DNA from 2 places in the Agromyces chitinivorans genome. Region 1 is predicted to be linked to the other one. Evidence: riboswitches for the same ligand, from Rfam matches in the RefSeq annotation. Region 1 holds a riboswitch; the other holds the start of a gene.
What was found. Region 1 has a riboswitch for glycine ahead of ABZK10_RS01835 (L-serine ammonia-lyase). Riboswitches for the same ligand answer to the same signal wherever they lie in the genome.
Positions count from the first base shown of each region.

Region 2: linked by a shared signal. The riboswitch ahead of gcvT (glycine cleavage system aminomethyltransferase GcvT) and the one ahead of ABZK10_RS01835 (L-serine ammonia-lyase) in region 1 are both predicted to bind glycine.

Region 1 covers NZ_JBEPJZ010000001.1:370,359-377,684, reverse strand. The annotation lists gene ABZK10_RS01850 (ABC transporter permease) at 1-753, shown strand, start outside; gene ABZK10_RS01845 (UbiD family decarboxylase) at 833-2,329, shown strand; gene ABZK10_RS01840 (MBL fold metallo-hydrolase) at 2,364-3,029, shown strand; glycine riboswitch at 3,070-3,168, shown strand; glycine riboswitch at 3,172-3,255, shown strand; gene ABZK10_RS01835 (L-serine ammonia-lyase) at 3,383-4,750, shown strand; tRNA gene ABZK10_RS01830 (tRNA-Phe) at 4,824-4,899, opposite strand; tRNA gene ABZK10_RS01825 (tRNA-Asp) at 4,989-5,062, opposite strand; tRNA gene ABZK10_RS01820 (tRNA-Glu) at 5,094-5,166, opposite strand; gene ABZK10_RS01815 (M23 family metallopeptidase) at 5,451-6,809, shown strand; gene ABZK10_RS01810 (C40 family peptidase) at 6,802-7,326, shown strand, end outside.
Region 2 covers NZ_JBEPJZ010000002.1:810,992-818,317, forward strand. The annotation lists gene gcvP (aminomethyl-transferring glycine dehydrogenase) at 1-877, opposite strand, end outside; gene gcvH (glycine cleavage system protein GcvH) at 946-1,344, opposite strand; gene gcvT (glycine cleavage system aminomethyltransferase GcvT) at 1,428-2,576, opposite strand; glycine riboswitch at 2,630-2,723, opposite strand; glycine riboswitch at 2,725-2,811, opposite strand; gene ABZK10_RS16555 (putative endonuclease domain-containing protein) at 3,584-4,075, shown strand; gene ABZK10_RS16560 (NUDIX hydrolase) at 4,346-5,116, shown strand; gene nadA (quinolinate synthase NadA) at 5,113-6,507, shown strand; gene nadB (L-aspartate oxidase) at 6,510-7,326, shown strand, end outside.

The sequences.
Region 1 (7,326 bases):
CAGTGGAGCATCCGGGTCGGCATGCTCGTGTTCGTGCTCCTGCTCTGGGAGTTCACCGCCAAGGACATCAACCGGGCGCTCACCGCGCCGCCGTCGGAGATCTTCGTGGCGGCGTGGGACCAGTTGTTCGTCACCGGCGTCGTCTGGGGGCCGCTGCTCACCTCCTTGCTGCTGCTCGTCGCGGGCCTCGCCACGGCACTCGCCATCGGCCTGCCGATCGGCATCGCGATGGGCCGGTGGAAGCCGGTGGCATTCGCACTCGACCCGTACGTGACGTTCCTGTACTCCCTGCCGCACGTGGCACTCGTGCCGCTCATGATCATCGTGCTCGGCTTCGACTGGCAGTTCCGGTACGCGTACGTCGTCCTCTCCGCGGTCTGGCCGGTGATCATCAACACCATGGCCGGCGTCCGGGCGGTCGACAAGGCGCTCATCGACGCCGGCGTCGCCTACACGGCGAACGAGCGGCAGATCATCCGCGGCATCGTCCTGCCCGCCGCCTCGCCGTTCATGGTGGCCGGTGGCCGCCAGGCGTTCGCGGAGGCGTGGTCGGGCGTGATCGTGGCGGAGATCACGTCGACGCTGGTCGGCGTGGGCGGCATGATCGAGCTCTTCGCGATCGAGTACCTCACCGCGCAGATGTTCGTACCCATCTTCATCATCATGATCATCGCCGTCGCGATCCAGGGACTCGCGGCGTGGGCGCAGCAGAAGCTCACGCCGTGGCAACCCGGTCGCGGGGCGTTCGAATGACCCCGGGAGGCGTGGGCGTCCGCCCGCCCCGCCGTCCCGGCCGCATCAGCATCAGCATCAGCACGATCGAGGAGGACTCGTGACCGACACCCTGACGACCCATTCGATGCCCGGACGCGGTGACGCGGAGGCGGTGCCCTTCGACGACCGCGGCGACGCGCCGACCGGGCTGCGCCGGTGGCTCGCGGAGATGGATCGGCTCGGCGAGCTGCGCGTGGTGGAGGGCGTCGACGCCGAGGCGAGCATCGGCCACGTCTCGGAGATGCTGCACCACACCGAGGACTCGCCTGCGGTGCTGTTCGACCGCATCCCGGGCTACGAGCCGGGGTGGCGGGTGCTGGTGAACTCGCTCGGCAACCGCGCGCGACTCGCGGCGACGCTCGGGCTCCCCGCCGACATCGGCACGTTCGCGCTCTGCGACGCGTGGGGCCGGCACCTCGACGAGGCCGTGCCGCTGCCGACCGAGGAGGTGGCGGAGGGCCCGATCACCGAGAACGTGATGACCGGCGACGACATCGACCTGTGGAAGTTCCCCACCCCGCTCTGGCACCCGGAGGACGGCGGCCCGTACATCGGCACCGGCTGCGGCATCATCACGCGCGGCCGCGACGACGGCATCGTGAACATGGGCGCGTACCGCGTGCAGGTGCACGACGAGCGCACCACGGGGCTGTACATCTCGCCCGGCAAGCACGGCCGCCTCCACCGCGACGGCTACTTCGACAACGGCGAAGACATGCCCGCCGTGATCGTCGCCGGGCTCGATCCGCTGCAGTTCATGGCGAGCGGCCTCGAGATCCCGAACGGGGTGAACGAGCTCGAGTGGGTCGGAGGTGTGCAGGGCAGCCCGATCCCGACCATAACCGGCCGGTTCACGGGCCTGCCGATCCCCGCCGACGCCGAGATCGCGATCGAGGGGTTCCTCCGCCACGACAAGGAGCGCATCGAAGGGCCGTTCGGCGAGTGGACGGGGTACTACGCCTCGACCGCGCGACCCGAGCCGGTGTTCGAGGTGAGTGCGGTCTACTACCGCAACAACCCGATCATCCTCGGCTGCCCGCCCGAGAAGCCGCCCTACGAGGCCCAGCGGTTCCAGCAGTACGGCCGCAGTGCCAATCTCAAGCGCGAGATCACGGCCGCGGGGATCCCCGGCGTGACCGCGGCCTGGACGCACAGCGTCGGCGGCTGCCGGCTCTTCAACGTCATCGCGATCTCCCAGAAGTACCAGGGGCACTCGCGGCAGGTCGGCACGGTCGCGGCGCAGGTGCGCCAGGCCAACTACCTCGGTCGCATCGTGGTGGTGGTCGACGACGACATCGACATCACCGACCTGCACGAGGTGATCTGGGCGGTCTCGACGCGGGCGGATCCGGAGCGCGACACGATCATCCTCACCGGGGCGCTGAGCGGACACCTCGACCCCGCGATCCATCCCGATCGCAAGGGCACGAACTCGCGCATGATCATCGACGCCACCCGGCCCTACGAGTGGCGCGACCGGTTCCCACCCGCGATCGGGCCCTCGACCGAGGTGAAGCAGTACACGCGCGACACGTGGTCCTGGATCCTCGGATGACGCGTCCGGCCGAACCGGCGGTCGGGTGCGCGCGATGAGGGTCACCCGTCACGGTCATGCGGCGCTGCTCGTCGAGTGCGACGAGGTGCGGATGCTGCTGGATCCGGGGTCGTACGCCGACGAGTCGGCGTTCGCGCTCGAGGGGGTCGACGTGGTCGCCGTCACGCACGCCCACGCCGACCACTTCGATCCCGACCGGCTCGCCGCGCTGCACGCGCGCAATCCGAACGCGGTGCTCTGCGCACTGCCGGAGGTCATCGCGAGGGCGGGGGAGCGCTGGAGCGCGACCGTCGCGATGGAGGCGGGGCGGCACCTCGACCTGCCCGGGCTCACGGTGCGCGCGGTCGGCGGCACGCACGATGCCATCCACCCGGAGCTGCCCGTGCCGGGCAACCTCGGGTTCGTGCTCGCCGAGCGCGACGGGGTCTCGCTGTTCCATCCGGGCGATTCGTACGCGGCGGTGCCGGAGGGGGTCGACCTGCTGGCGGTGCCGATCGCCGCGCCGTGGGCGCGCCTCGGCGACACCGTCGAGTTCGTGCGTCGCGTCGCGCCGCGGTGGGTCCTGCCGATCCACGATGCGGGCCTGGCCCCGGTGTGGCGCCGGTACTTCTGGTCGACGGTGCTCGGCCTCGGCGGTGCCGAACCGGCGCCGGGGCTGGACGACGGGGTGATCGAGGTCGTTGCCTCGGGCGCGCGCTGACGCGCCGCGTGTTAGCGTGACGAACAGCGAACTGAATACCCGCATCGTGGCGGGAGAGCCCGCCGGGTCCGCCCGGGCGGCGCCGTAGGAGCAAGCCCCTCCCCGGGAATCTCTCAGGCACCCGTACCGCCACGACAGGGAACTCTGGAAAGCAGCAGGCCACGGTCTGCTCACCGACGGGGCAAGGCGGCGCGAGCCGCGCGAATCTCTCAGGTCATCGACAGAGCGGGGAGGAACCACCCGACGCCGGCGCGGCCGGCCCCGACCCGGGAGTTCCGATGACCCACCCTCCGACGACCGCAGCAGAGCGGATGCGGCCCGCAGCCGCGTCCCCGATCGCGGAGTCCGCGCCGATGCCGAGCGCGCTGGACCTGTTCACGATCGGCATCGGGCCGTCCTCCTCGCACACGGTCGGGCCGATGCGCGCCGCTCGCAGGTTCGTCGACGGCCTCGCCGCGGACGGGATGCTCGCGGAGGTCGCGCGCGTGCGGGTCGAGCTCCTCGGCTCGCTCGGTGCCACGGGGCGTGGGCACGGGTCGGATGCCGCGGTCGTCCTCGGCCTCGCCGGCGAGCACCCGGAGACGGTCGACGCGGCGAGTGTCGGCGCCCGGGTGGCGCGGGTCGCGGCGGAGCGGACGCTGCTGCTCGGCGGGTCGCAGCGCATCGCGTTCGATCCCGACGAGGACGTGGTCCTCCACCGCCGGAAGCGGCTGCCGGGGCACCCGAACGCCCTGACCTGCGAGGCGTTCGACGGCGCCGGCGCGACGCTGCGCACGGCGACGTACTACTCCGTGGGCGGCGGTTTCGTCGCCGACGACCTCGGCGGCCGCCCGACCGTCGTCGAGCAGCGCGCGGACGTGCCGTTCCCGTTCGCGTCCGGCGCCGAGCTGCTCGCGACGTGTCGAGCCGAGGGGATCGACATCGCGCAGGCGATGCTCGCGAACGAGTGCGCGCGGCGGCCCGAGGCCGAGGTCCGCGAGGAGCTGCTGCGGGTCTGGCGCGTCATGCGGGAGTGCGTCGAGCGCGGATGTTCCGCGGAGGCGGAGTTCCTGCCGGGATCGCTGCGCGTGCGCCGGCGCGCGCCCGGCCTCGCCCGGAAGCTGTCCGCGGCGGGCGAGTCGGGTCCGAGCGGCGCGATGGACTGGGTCAGCCTGTGGGCGCTCGCGGTCAACGAGGAGAACGCCGCGGGCGGCCGCGTGGTGACCGCGCCGACGAACGGCGCGGCGGGCATCGTGCCCGCGGTGCTGCACTACGCCGACCGGTTCGTCGGCGAGCTCGGCGACGACGCCGTGGTGCGCTTCCTGCTGACGGCCGCGGCCATCGGCCTGCTGCTGAAGCGCAACGCGTCGATCTCGGGCGCGGAGGTCGGCTGCCAGGGCGAGGTCGGCTCGGCCTGCTCCATGGCGGCCGCGGGGCTCTGCGCGCTGCTCGGCGGCACCCCGGAGCAGGTCGAGAACGCCGCCGAGATCGGCATCGAGCACCACCTCGGCCTCACCTGCGACCCGATCGGCGGGCTCGTGCAGATCCCGTGCATCGAGCGCAACGCCATCGCGAGCAGCACCGCGATCAACGCCGCGCGCATCGCCCTGCACGGCGACGGCACGCACCACGTCTCGCTCGACCAGGCCATCGCGACCATGCGCGAGACCGGCGCCGACATGAAGCGCAAGTACAAGGAGACCTCGCTCGGCGGACTCGCCGTGAACGTCATCGAGTGCTGAGCGCGGCGGGGCGGTGCCGCGCCGCGGCACCCGGAGACGCGAAGAAGCCCGGGCGAACCCGGGCTTCTCGTTCTGGTGGCTCCGACGGGCGTCGATCCCGTGACCTCACGATTTTCAGTCGTGCGCTCTACCAACTGAGCTACAGAGCCTGGTGCATCCGACGATGCGTTTCAGGCGGGGCATCCGAAGATGTTCCCCATACGGAGATGGGCTCTCGAGGAGAGCCCATCCGCCGAAGCGACCCTGACGGGACTTGAACCCGCGACCTCCGCCGTGACAGGGCGGCACGCTAACCAACTGCGCCACAGGGCCTTGCGTATTGAATTGTAACCTTCGTTCAGCGTGACCCCAACGGGATTCGAACCCGTGCTGCCGCCGTGAAAGGGCGGTGTCCTAGGCCGCTAAACGATGGGGCCGGGTGTCGCGCTGGACGCGACCGCCGACAGCCAAGCATACGGGCAGTTCCGCCAGATTCCAAAACGAGGCCGGAACCGATCCCGCGACGGGCCGTCGGCGCTCCCGGCGGGGGCCCGGACCCCGGGTAGCGTCGCGCTCGGCACGTCCCTCGTCCGGGGGCCGAGCACCACGTCGGCCGGCAATACCGAGGATCAGGCGGTCCGTTGTTACTGTGGCTGACGTTGCGGATGTGACGGATGTGACGATCGTGACGAAACCGGCCGAACGGCGGGAACGGGGAACCATGGCAGACGGGGCGGGGGAGGCGACGCAGGTCGCACCGCGACGCGCGCGGCGCGTCGGAACCGCCCTGCCCGGCCTCCGCCGCGCCATCGGGGTGTTCGGCGCCCTGCTCATCGTCGCGTCGATGTCCGTCGCCGCGCCCGCACCCGCGAACGCCGCCGACTACCCGACCTGGGACGAGGTCAAGAAGGCCAAGGCGAACACCGCCGCCGGCGCTGCCGCGGTCTCGGAGATCACCGACCTGATCGCGCAGCTCGAGGTGCGCGTGGAGGAGACCCGGGCCGAGGCCGAGCGGCGTACCGACGAGCTGCTCGCCGCCCAGCAGGCGTTCGACGAGGCGAACCGGCGTGCCGAGGAGATCCAGCAGCAGGCCGACGAGTCCGCGGCCGAGGCGGCCGAGGCCGAGGACAACGCCGGCCAGCTCGCCGCGCAGCTGTACCGCGCAGGCGGCACCGACCTCGGCATCAACATGATGCTGGAGGCCGGCACCGCGGCCGAGACCGACGAGCTGCTCTCGAAGCTGGGCAACATGAGCAAGATGGTCGAGCGCACGGCAGGCGTCTACGAGGAGGCGCAGCAGGCCGCGAACACCGCGAAGGCGCTCGGGGAGCAGGCCGCCGTCGCGCGCGACGAGCGCGAACAGCTCCGCATCGCGGCGGAGGAGGCGCTCGTCGCCGCGCAGGAGGCGCAGGCCGCCGCCGAGGCGGCGCTCGCCGAGTCCGAGGACAAGAAGATCGAGCTCGAGCAGCAGCTGAAGTACCTCAAGGACAAGGAGGCGACCACGATCGCCGCCTACCAGGAGGGCGAGCGCAAGCGCAAGGAAGAAGAGGAGCGCCGGCGCAAGGCTGCGGCTGCGGCGGCGGCGCGGGCCGCTGCGGCGGCCGCCGCAGCGGCGGCGTCGGGCGGTGGAGGCGGCCTCGCGGGCGGCACCACGAGCAGCCAGGGCTGGGCGATCCCGGCGTACGGGTACATCAGCGGCACCTACGGCCCGCGCACCAGCATCTGCACCCCGGGCGGGTGCTCCGGCGGCTTCCACTACGCGACCGACCTGGCGACCGGATGCTCCGCGCCCATCTACGCCGCCCACTCCGGCGTCGTCGTCTACGCGGGCTACTCCGGCACCTACGGCAACTTCATCAAGATCGACCACGGCAACGGCATCGCCACGGGCTACGCGCACATCCGGTACGGCGGCGTCTTCGTCGGTGTCGGGCAGACCGTGAGCGCCGGGCAGAACATCGCCAGCTCCGGCAGCACGGGTGCGTCCACCGGGTGCCACCTCCACTTCGAGGTGTTCCAGAACGGGTACCGCATCAACCCGCAGCCGTTCATGGCCGCGCGCGGAGTGCCGCTTGGCTGACGCCCGCGGGCCGCTGCGGCGGCGGCAGTCCGCGACGCTCTTCTCCGGCGTCGCGGTGGGGGTGCTCGCGGCGTCGGGCGGCGTCGCCGCTCCCGCCTTCGCGGCACCCGACTACCCGTCGTGGGCCGAGATCGAGGCGGCGAAGGGCGACGAGGCGGCGACGCAGGCGGAGATCGACCGGGTGTCCGAGCTCCTCGCCGGGCTCCAGGACGCCGCGGATGCCGCGGTGCGCGACGCGCAGGTCGCCGCGGAGGCGTTCCACCTCGCGCAGGACGAGCTCGACGCGGCCCTCGCGCGGGAGGCGGAGCTCGCCGCCCAGGCCGACGAGGCCGAGGCGCGCGCCGAGATCTCGAAGATGCGCGCAGGGCTCCTGGTCGCCCACCTCGCACGCACCGCGGGCACCGACCTGTCGCTGCAGCTCGTGCTGAGCGGGGCGGACGCCGAGACGCTGCTCGACGAGCTCGGGCGCGCGAGCAAGGTCGGCGAGCAGTCGCAGCTCGTGTACGACGAGGCCGTG
Region 2 (7,326 bases), on a different contig from region 1:
GGCTGAGCCGGTACGCCGGATGCCCCGCGGCATCCTGCGACACCCCCACCAGGCGCCCCGGCAGCTGGCGCTCGAGGCCCTTCCGCACGGCCATGAAGCCCGCGTGCGGCCCGCCGAAGCCCATCGGCACGCCGAAGCGCTGCGAGGTGCCCACGGCGACGTCCGCGCCGAGCTCGCCGGGCGGGGTGACGAGCGTCGTCGCGAGGAGATCTGCCGCGGCGACGGCGATGCCGCCGCCCGCGTGCACGGCCTCGAACACGGCCGACGGGTCCCAGATGCGGCCGGATGCCCCGGGGTACTGCGCGAACACGCCGAAGCACTCCCCCAGCCCGGCCGGGTCGGTCTCGGCGAGCGGCAGCTCCGCGAGCTCGATGCCCACGGCCTCGGCGCGCGAGCGCAGCAGCGCGAGCGTCTGCGGCAGCGCGTCGGCGTCGACCACGAACCGGGCCGTCTTCGCCTTCGAGGCGCGGCGTGCCAGGAGCATCCCCTCGACCACCGCGGTGCCCTCGTCGAGCATCGAGGCGTTCGCCGTGTCGAGCCCGGTGAGGTCGGCGACCATGGTCTGGAAGTTCAGCATCGCCTCGAGGCGGCCCTGCGAGATCTCGGGCTGGTACGGCGTGTAGGCCGTGTACCAGGAGGGGTTCTCGAGCACGTTGCGCTGGATCACGGCCGGGGTGATCGTGCCGAAGTAGCCCAGGCCGATCATCGACGTGCGCACGGTGTTCTCGTCGGCGATCGCGCGGAGCTCGGCGAGCGCCTGCCGCTCGGTCGCGGCCTCGGGGATGGACGAGGAGATGACCTCGCGCATCTGGATCGAGCTCGGCACCGCCGCGTCGACGAGCGCGTCGAGCGAGTCGTAGCCGAGGGTCGCCAGCATCAGCGCCTGGTCGTCGCGGGTCGTGCCGATGTGGCGACGGCCGAAGGCGTCGAGGTCGTACGTGCCGCTCACTCGCCCGTGACCTCGCGGTACTGCTCGAGGCTCAGCAGGTCCGCCGGGATCTCCGCGACCGTGACCTTGATCAGCCAGCCGTCGCCGAAGGGGTCGCTGTTGAGCAGCTCGGGCTCCTCGACCGCGCGCTCGTTCACCTCGGTCACGGTGCCGTCGACCGGCGAGATGAGCTCGCCCACCGACTTCGTCGACTCGATCTCGCCCACGACGTCGCCTGCGGCGACGGCCGTGCCGACCGCGGGCAGCTCGACGAACACGACGTCGCCCAGCTTCTCGGCGGCGTAGGCGGTGATGCCCACGACCACGCCGCCCGCGTCGACGCCCTCCGCGGGATCCTCGTCGACGAGCACCCACTCGTGGTCGCTCGTGTACTTCAGGTCGTTCAGGTCGGTCATGGGGTTCCCCTCGGATCGGTGGGTCGCGGTGCTCGGTGGGCGGTGCGGTTCGTGGTGGGTGGCGGGTTCGCCGGACGGCGCGGCTACTGCTCGCGGCGGTAGAAGGGCAGGTCGACGACGGATGCGGCGATGCGCGTGCCGCGCACGTCGACATACAGCGCGGTGCCCGTCGCCGCGTGACGCGGAGCGACGTAGGCCATGGCGATCGGGTGGCCGAGCGTGGGCGACAGCGCGCCGCTCGTGATCACGCCGACCTCGGAGGCATCCGCCCCCTCGCCGTCGAACAGCGCGTACCCGGCGCGGCCCGCGCGGCGGCCCTCGCTCGCGAGCCCGACCAGCACCGGGGCATCCGCCGCCGGCCCCTCCTCGCTCGCGGCGCGGCCGACGAAGTCGACCTCCTTGGCGAGCGCGACGACGCGCCCGAGCCCCGCCTGCGCCGGGAACGTGTCGCGGGTGAGCTCGTGCCCGTAGAGCGGCATGCCCGCCTCGAGGCGCAGCGTGTCGCGGCTGGCCAGGCCCGCCGGCACGAGCCCGAGCGGCTCGCCGGCCTCGACGAGCGCCTCCCAGAGGGCGGGCGCCTGGTCGGGCGAGACGTAGAGCTCGAAGCCGTCCTCGCCCGTGTAGCCGGTGCGCGCGACGAGCACCGGCTGCTCGGCGAACTCGGCCGCGACGGCGCGGTAGTACTTCATTCCGGTGACGGCATGCACGAAGTCGTCGTGGTCGTTGCCGTCGCCCTGGATGCCGAAGCCGGGCGTCGTGGTGAGGATCTCGAGGGCCTTCGGCCCCTGCACCGCGACAAGGGCGACGTCGTCGGACTCGTCGAACACCTCGCAGTCGAACGGCGCCGTGCGGGCGCGCAGCTCGTCGGCGACGTGGGCGGCGTTGGCGGCGTTGGCGACGACGAGGAAGCGGTCGGCCCCCGTGCGGTAGACCACGAGGTCGTCGATCACGCCGCCGTGGCGCGCGAGCAGCAGCGTGTACTTCGCCTGACCCTCGGCGCTGGCCGAGAGCTTGCCGGCGAGCGCGTAGTCGAGCGCGCGGTCGGCCTCGGGCCCGACGACCACGATCTCGCCCATGTGCGAGAGGTCGAAGATGCCCGCCGCGGTGCGGACCGCCTTGTGCTCGGCGAGGTCGGACGAATAGCGCACGGGCATCTGCCAGCCCGCGAAGTCGGTGAAGGTCGCGCCGGCGGCGCGGTGGATCGCATCGAGGGGGCTCAGGCGTTCGGTCACGGAGTTCTCCTGTCGTCGCACGGCGCGCGCGGCATGCTGCCGCGGTCGAGAACTCCCCCTCTGTCATGTGCCTGAGAGTTTCACGGACCCCGTGGGGTGCGCTTTCACCGTGGGCGGGATGCTCGTGGCATCCGCTTTTCAGAGCGGCCTGCTCGCTGCGGTCTGTGACCTGAGAGATTGGCGGGGAGGCTTGCTCCTTCGGTGCCGGCCCAGCCGGCTCTCCCGCAACGCGTCGATGGCCCGATATGCGATTGTGCGCACAGCCTACCAACCGAATCCGGGAATCCTCGCCCCGCGCTGCGCGCGAGCCCGGTCCGGCCCCAGACCCGTCAATCTCCTGCGCTCTCGCGCCTCATGGCGCAGTTTCTTGACGGGTCTCGCGCACGACCCGTCCCCGTGGTCTCGAGACCCGTCAAGAGCCTGCACTCCCAGCGCTGAGAACGCAGGTTCTTGACGGGCGTTGTATCGGCGACCAGGGGTAGGTCCTCCACAGGCGCGAACGGGCACCCTCTCGGGGGGTGTGCGCATGCGGCACCGCCGAAGTCCGGCTCGTTGGAGACAGTGTCAGCATGCGAAGTCCGAGCCGACTCCCCGCCGATCTCGTGTCCCGCGTGTCATTCACGACTGGGGATGCCGCGAAGCACGGCGTCGGACATCGGCGGCTCGCCGCACCCGACATCGTGGCTCCGTTCCACGGGGTTCGGTCCGCCCAAGACGCACCACCGCTCGCGTCGGCCTATCAGGTGCGACTCGCCGAGGGTCAGTGCTTCAGCCACACCACGGCCGCACTGCTCTTAGGCTGTCCGCTCCCCCGCAGGCTGGAACGAGACCCGCGTGTCCACGTCTCGAGCGTCGGGAAGTGGCGCGGGCCCCGCACTCGCGGGGTCGTCGGGCACGAGCTGTCGAGCCGATGCACCAAGGTCATCGAGGTCGATGGCCTGCTGGTGACGGATGCTCCGACCACCTGGCGCCACCTCGCCGGGATGCTCTCCGTCGACGAGCTCATCGTGGTCGGCGACTACTTGGTGTCGCCCCGCGGGTCCTACGGCGATCTCCCTGCCCTCACCGAGGACGAGGCGCTCCAGCGTTCGATCGAGCGAACGCCGCGCCTTCGCGGAGCGGCTCGCGCCCGCGATGCACTCGTCGACGTCCGCGCGGGCGCCCGTTCACCGAAGGAGACCGAAGCTCGGCTCATGCTCTGCCGTGCAGGATTGCCGGAGCCGGTGCTGAACCATCCAGTCGTCGACGAGAAGGGCGAACTCATCGCAGAGATCGACCTCGCGTACCCGGACGACCTTCTCGGAGTGGAGTACGAGGGCGACACGCATCGCGAGCGCGAACGCTTCCGTCGTGACATCCGACGCATCGAACGGCTCCAGGACGCGGGTTGGCACATGATCCGCCTGACCTCGGACGACGTTGACGCGACGCTCACGACGACGGCCTCCTGCGACGCGGTGGAGCGAATCGAACGCCGACTCCGCATGCCTCGCACCTGAAGACCAGAGACGCGGCAGACCTGGTTCCCCGCCCCGCTGAGACCCGTCAAGAAGCTGCGCTCTCCCCGCTGGGAGCGCAGTTTTCTGACGGGTCTCGAGCCACCTACGTGACCCGACACGCAAGACCCGTCAGGAAACTGCGGTCTGGCTCGCCAAAGCGCAGGGAATTGACGGGTCTGGAAGTTCGCGGGGGCGGTTTGTGTTCGGGTCAGGGTGACACTAAGATGGACGCGGTCTTCGAGTCAGACTGACACTTAGGGGGTGGGGCGGATGCCGGTGGAGCCCGTGGGCACGCACGACGCGCGCCTCGCCGTGTCGACGGTGATCTTCGCGCTGCGCCGCGACGAGGCATCCGGACTGCCCACGCTCTGGATTCCGCTGGTGCGCCGCACGCGCGACCCCTACCTCGACGACTGGGCGCTGCCCGGCGGCTGGCTGCCCGACGACGAGGAGCTGTCGGATGCCGCGGCGCGCACCCTCGGCGAGACGACCGGCCTCGCGCCGAAGTACCTCGAGCAGCTCTACACGTTCGGTGCGATCGGACGCTCCCCCGGCGGGCGCGTGGTGTCGGTCGTGTACTGGGCACTCGTGCAGTCGGACGAGGCCGAGCGCGCCACCGCCGACGAGAACGTGCGCTGGTGCGCCGCCGACTCGCTCGGGCGGCTCGCCTTCGACCACAACCGCATCGTCGAGTACGCGCTCTGGCGGCTCCGCACGAAGATGGAGTACGCGCGCATCGCGCACGCGTTCCTCGGCGAGACCTTCACGCTCGCGCAGCTGCGCGAGGTGCACGAGGCGGTGCTGCAGCGCCGCCTCGACCCCGCGAACTTCCGTCGCACGATGGAAGCGTCCGGCACGCTCGTCGACACCGGCGAGCGCCTGTCGGGCACCCCGCACCGGCCGCCCAAGCTGTACCGGTACGACGCCTCGATCGACCTGGCCGACGCCGGGCCGCTCGCCCGAACCCGCGCGCTGCGCAGCGCGCACGACGATCGGGTCGAGTCCGACCCGATCCTGCCCCACCCGAGGATGAGAGCATGACCATCGCAACGCCCCCCGCCCGCGACGAGGTGGAGACCCGTCGCGCGGCATCCGTCGACCGCAGCATCCGGCTCATCCAGACCGGGTCGAAGGCCGGCGCGACCTGCACCCCCGAACTCGCGAAGGGCCCGTGGGAGTTCGACCGCGGGCCGATCGGCTACGGTCCCGGCTCGTCGATGGGCGACGTGATCCCCACCGGCTCGCCGCGCCAGGGCGACCTGCCCGAGTCGTACCGCACGGCCTCGCAGGACGAGCTGCACGCGCGCATCGAGGCCGCCAAGGCGACTCTCGGCGACCGCGTCGTCGTGCTCGGCCACTTCTACCAGCGCGACGAGGTGGTGCGGCACGCCGACTTCGTGGGCGACTCGTTCCAGCTCGCGAACGCCGCCAAGGCGAAGCCCGAGGCCGAGGCGATCGTGTTCTGCGGCGTGCACTTCATGGCCGAGACCGCAGACATGCTCTCGGGCGCCGAGCAGGCCGTGATCCTGCCCAACCTCGCGGCCGGCTGCTCGATGGCCGACATGGCCGACCTCGACTCCGTCATGGAGTGCTGGGAGCAGCTCGAGGAGGTCTACGGCACCGAGCCCGACGCCGACGGCCGCGTGCCGGTCATCCCGGTGACCTACATGAACTCGTCGGCGGCGCTCAAGGGCTTCTGCGGTGAGCGCGGCGGCATCGTCTGCACCTCGTCGAACGCCGAGACGGTGCTCGAGTGGGCGTTCGAGCGCGGGCAGCGCGTGCTGTTCTTCCCCGACCAGCACCTCGGCCGCAACACGGCCAAGGCGATGGGCGTGCCGCTGGAGCACATGCCGATGTGGAACCCGCGCAAGCCGCTCGGCGGCTCGACCGAGGACGAGCTGCACGACGCGCGGGTGATCCTCTGGCACGGCTTCTGCTCGGTGCACAAGCGCTTCACGGTCGACCAGATCGAGACCGCGCGCGCCGAGCACCCGGGCGTGCAGGTCATCGTGCACCCCGAGTGCCCGATGCCCGTGGTCGACGCGGCCGACGGCTACGGCTCGACCGACTTCATCGTGAAGGCCATCAACGCCGCCCCCGCGGGGTCGAGCTTCGCGATCGGCACCGAGATCAACCTCGTGCAGCGCCTCGCCGCCGAGCACCCCGAGCACGAGATCTTCTGCCTCGACCCCGTCGTCTGCCCGTGCTCGACGATGTACCGCATCCACCCCGGCTACCTGGCCTGGGTGCTGGAGGAGCTCGTCGAGGGCCGCACGGTGAACCCCATCACCGTGCCCGAGGACGTCGCGGGCCACGCGCGGGTGGCACTCGAGCGGATGCTGGCGGCCAAGCCGCCCGCCGGCGCCGTCGCGAAGGCCGGCACGCGCGTCTCCGACGCCATCGCGGCGCCCTCCCCCGGCACGACGGACTGACCATGGCGGCCGTGGTCGTGGTCGGCAGCGGGCTCGCGGGCCTGCTCGCCGCCGTGCGCGCCGCCGACGCGGGCCACCGCGTGACGGTGGTCACGAAGGGTGCGCTCGACGAGGGCAGCACGCGCTACGCGCAGGGCGGCATCGCGGCCGCGCTCTTCCCCGACGACTCGGTCGACGCCCACGTGCTCGACACGCTGCGCGCCGGGGCCGGGCACTGCGACCCGGCCGCCGTGCGCGTGCTGTGCGAGGAGGGACCGGCGCGCGTGCGCGACCTGATCCGGTTCGGCGCGCGGTTCGACCGCGACGACTCCGGCCTGGCGCGCGGGCTCGAGGCCGCGCACTCGCGGGCGCGCGTGGTGCACGCGGGCGGCGACGCCACCGGCGCCGAGATCGAGCGCGCGCTGGTCGCCACGGTGCGCGCGCGCGCGGTCGAACTCGTCGAGCACGCGATGCTCGCCGACGTGCTCACCTGCCGGGGCCGCGCCTGCGGCGTGCGCCTCCTGGTCGACGGCCAGCTCGTCGACCGCCCGGCCGACGCCGTGGTGCTCGCAACGGGCGGTACCGGGCAGCTCTTCGGCCGCACCACGAACCCCGCGGTCGCGACCGGCGACGGCATCGCCGCCGCCTGGCGGGCGGGCGCGCGGGTCGCCGACCTCGAATTCACCCAGTTCCACCCGACGGCGCTCGCCGCCCCGGGCACCCCGCTCGTCTCCGAGGCGGTGCGCGGCGAGGGGGCGGTGCTGCGGGATGCCGCCGGAGAGCGCTTCATGCCGTCGCGGCATCCGCTCGCCGAGCTGGCGCCGCGCGACGTCGTGGCCC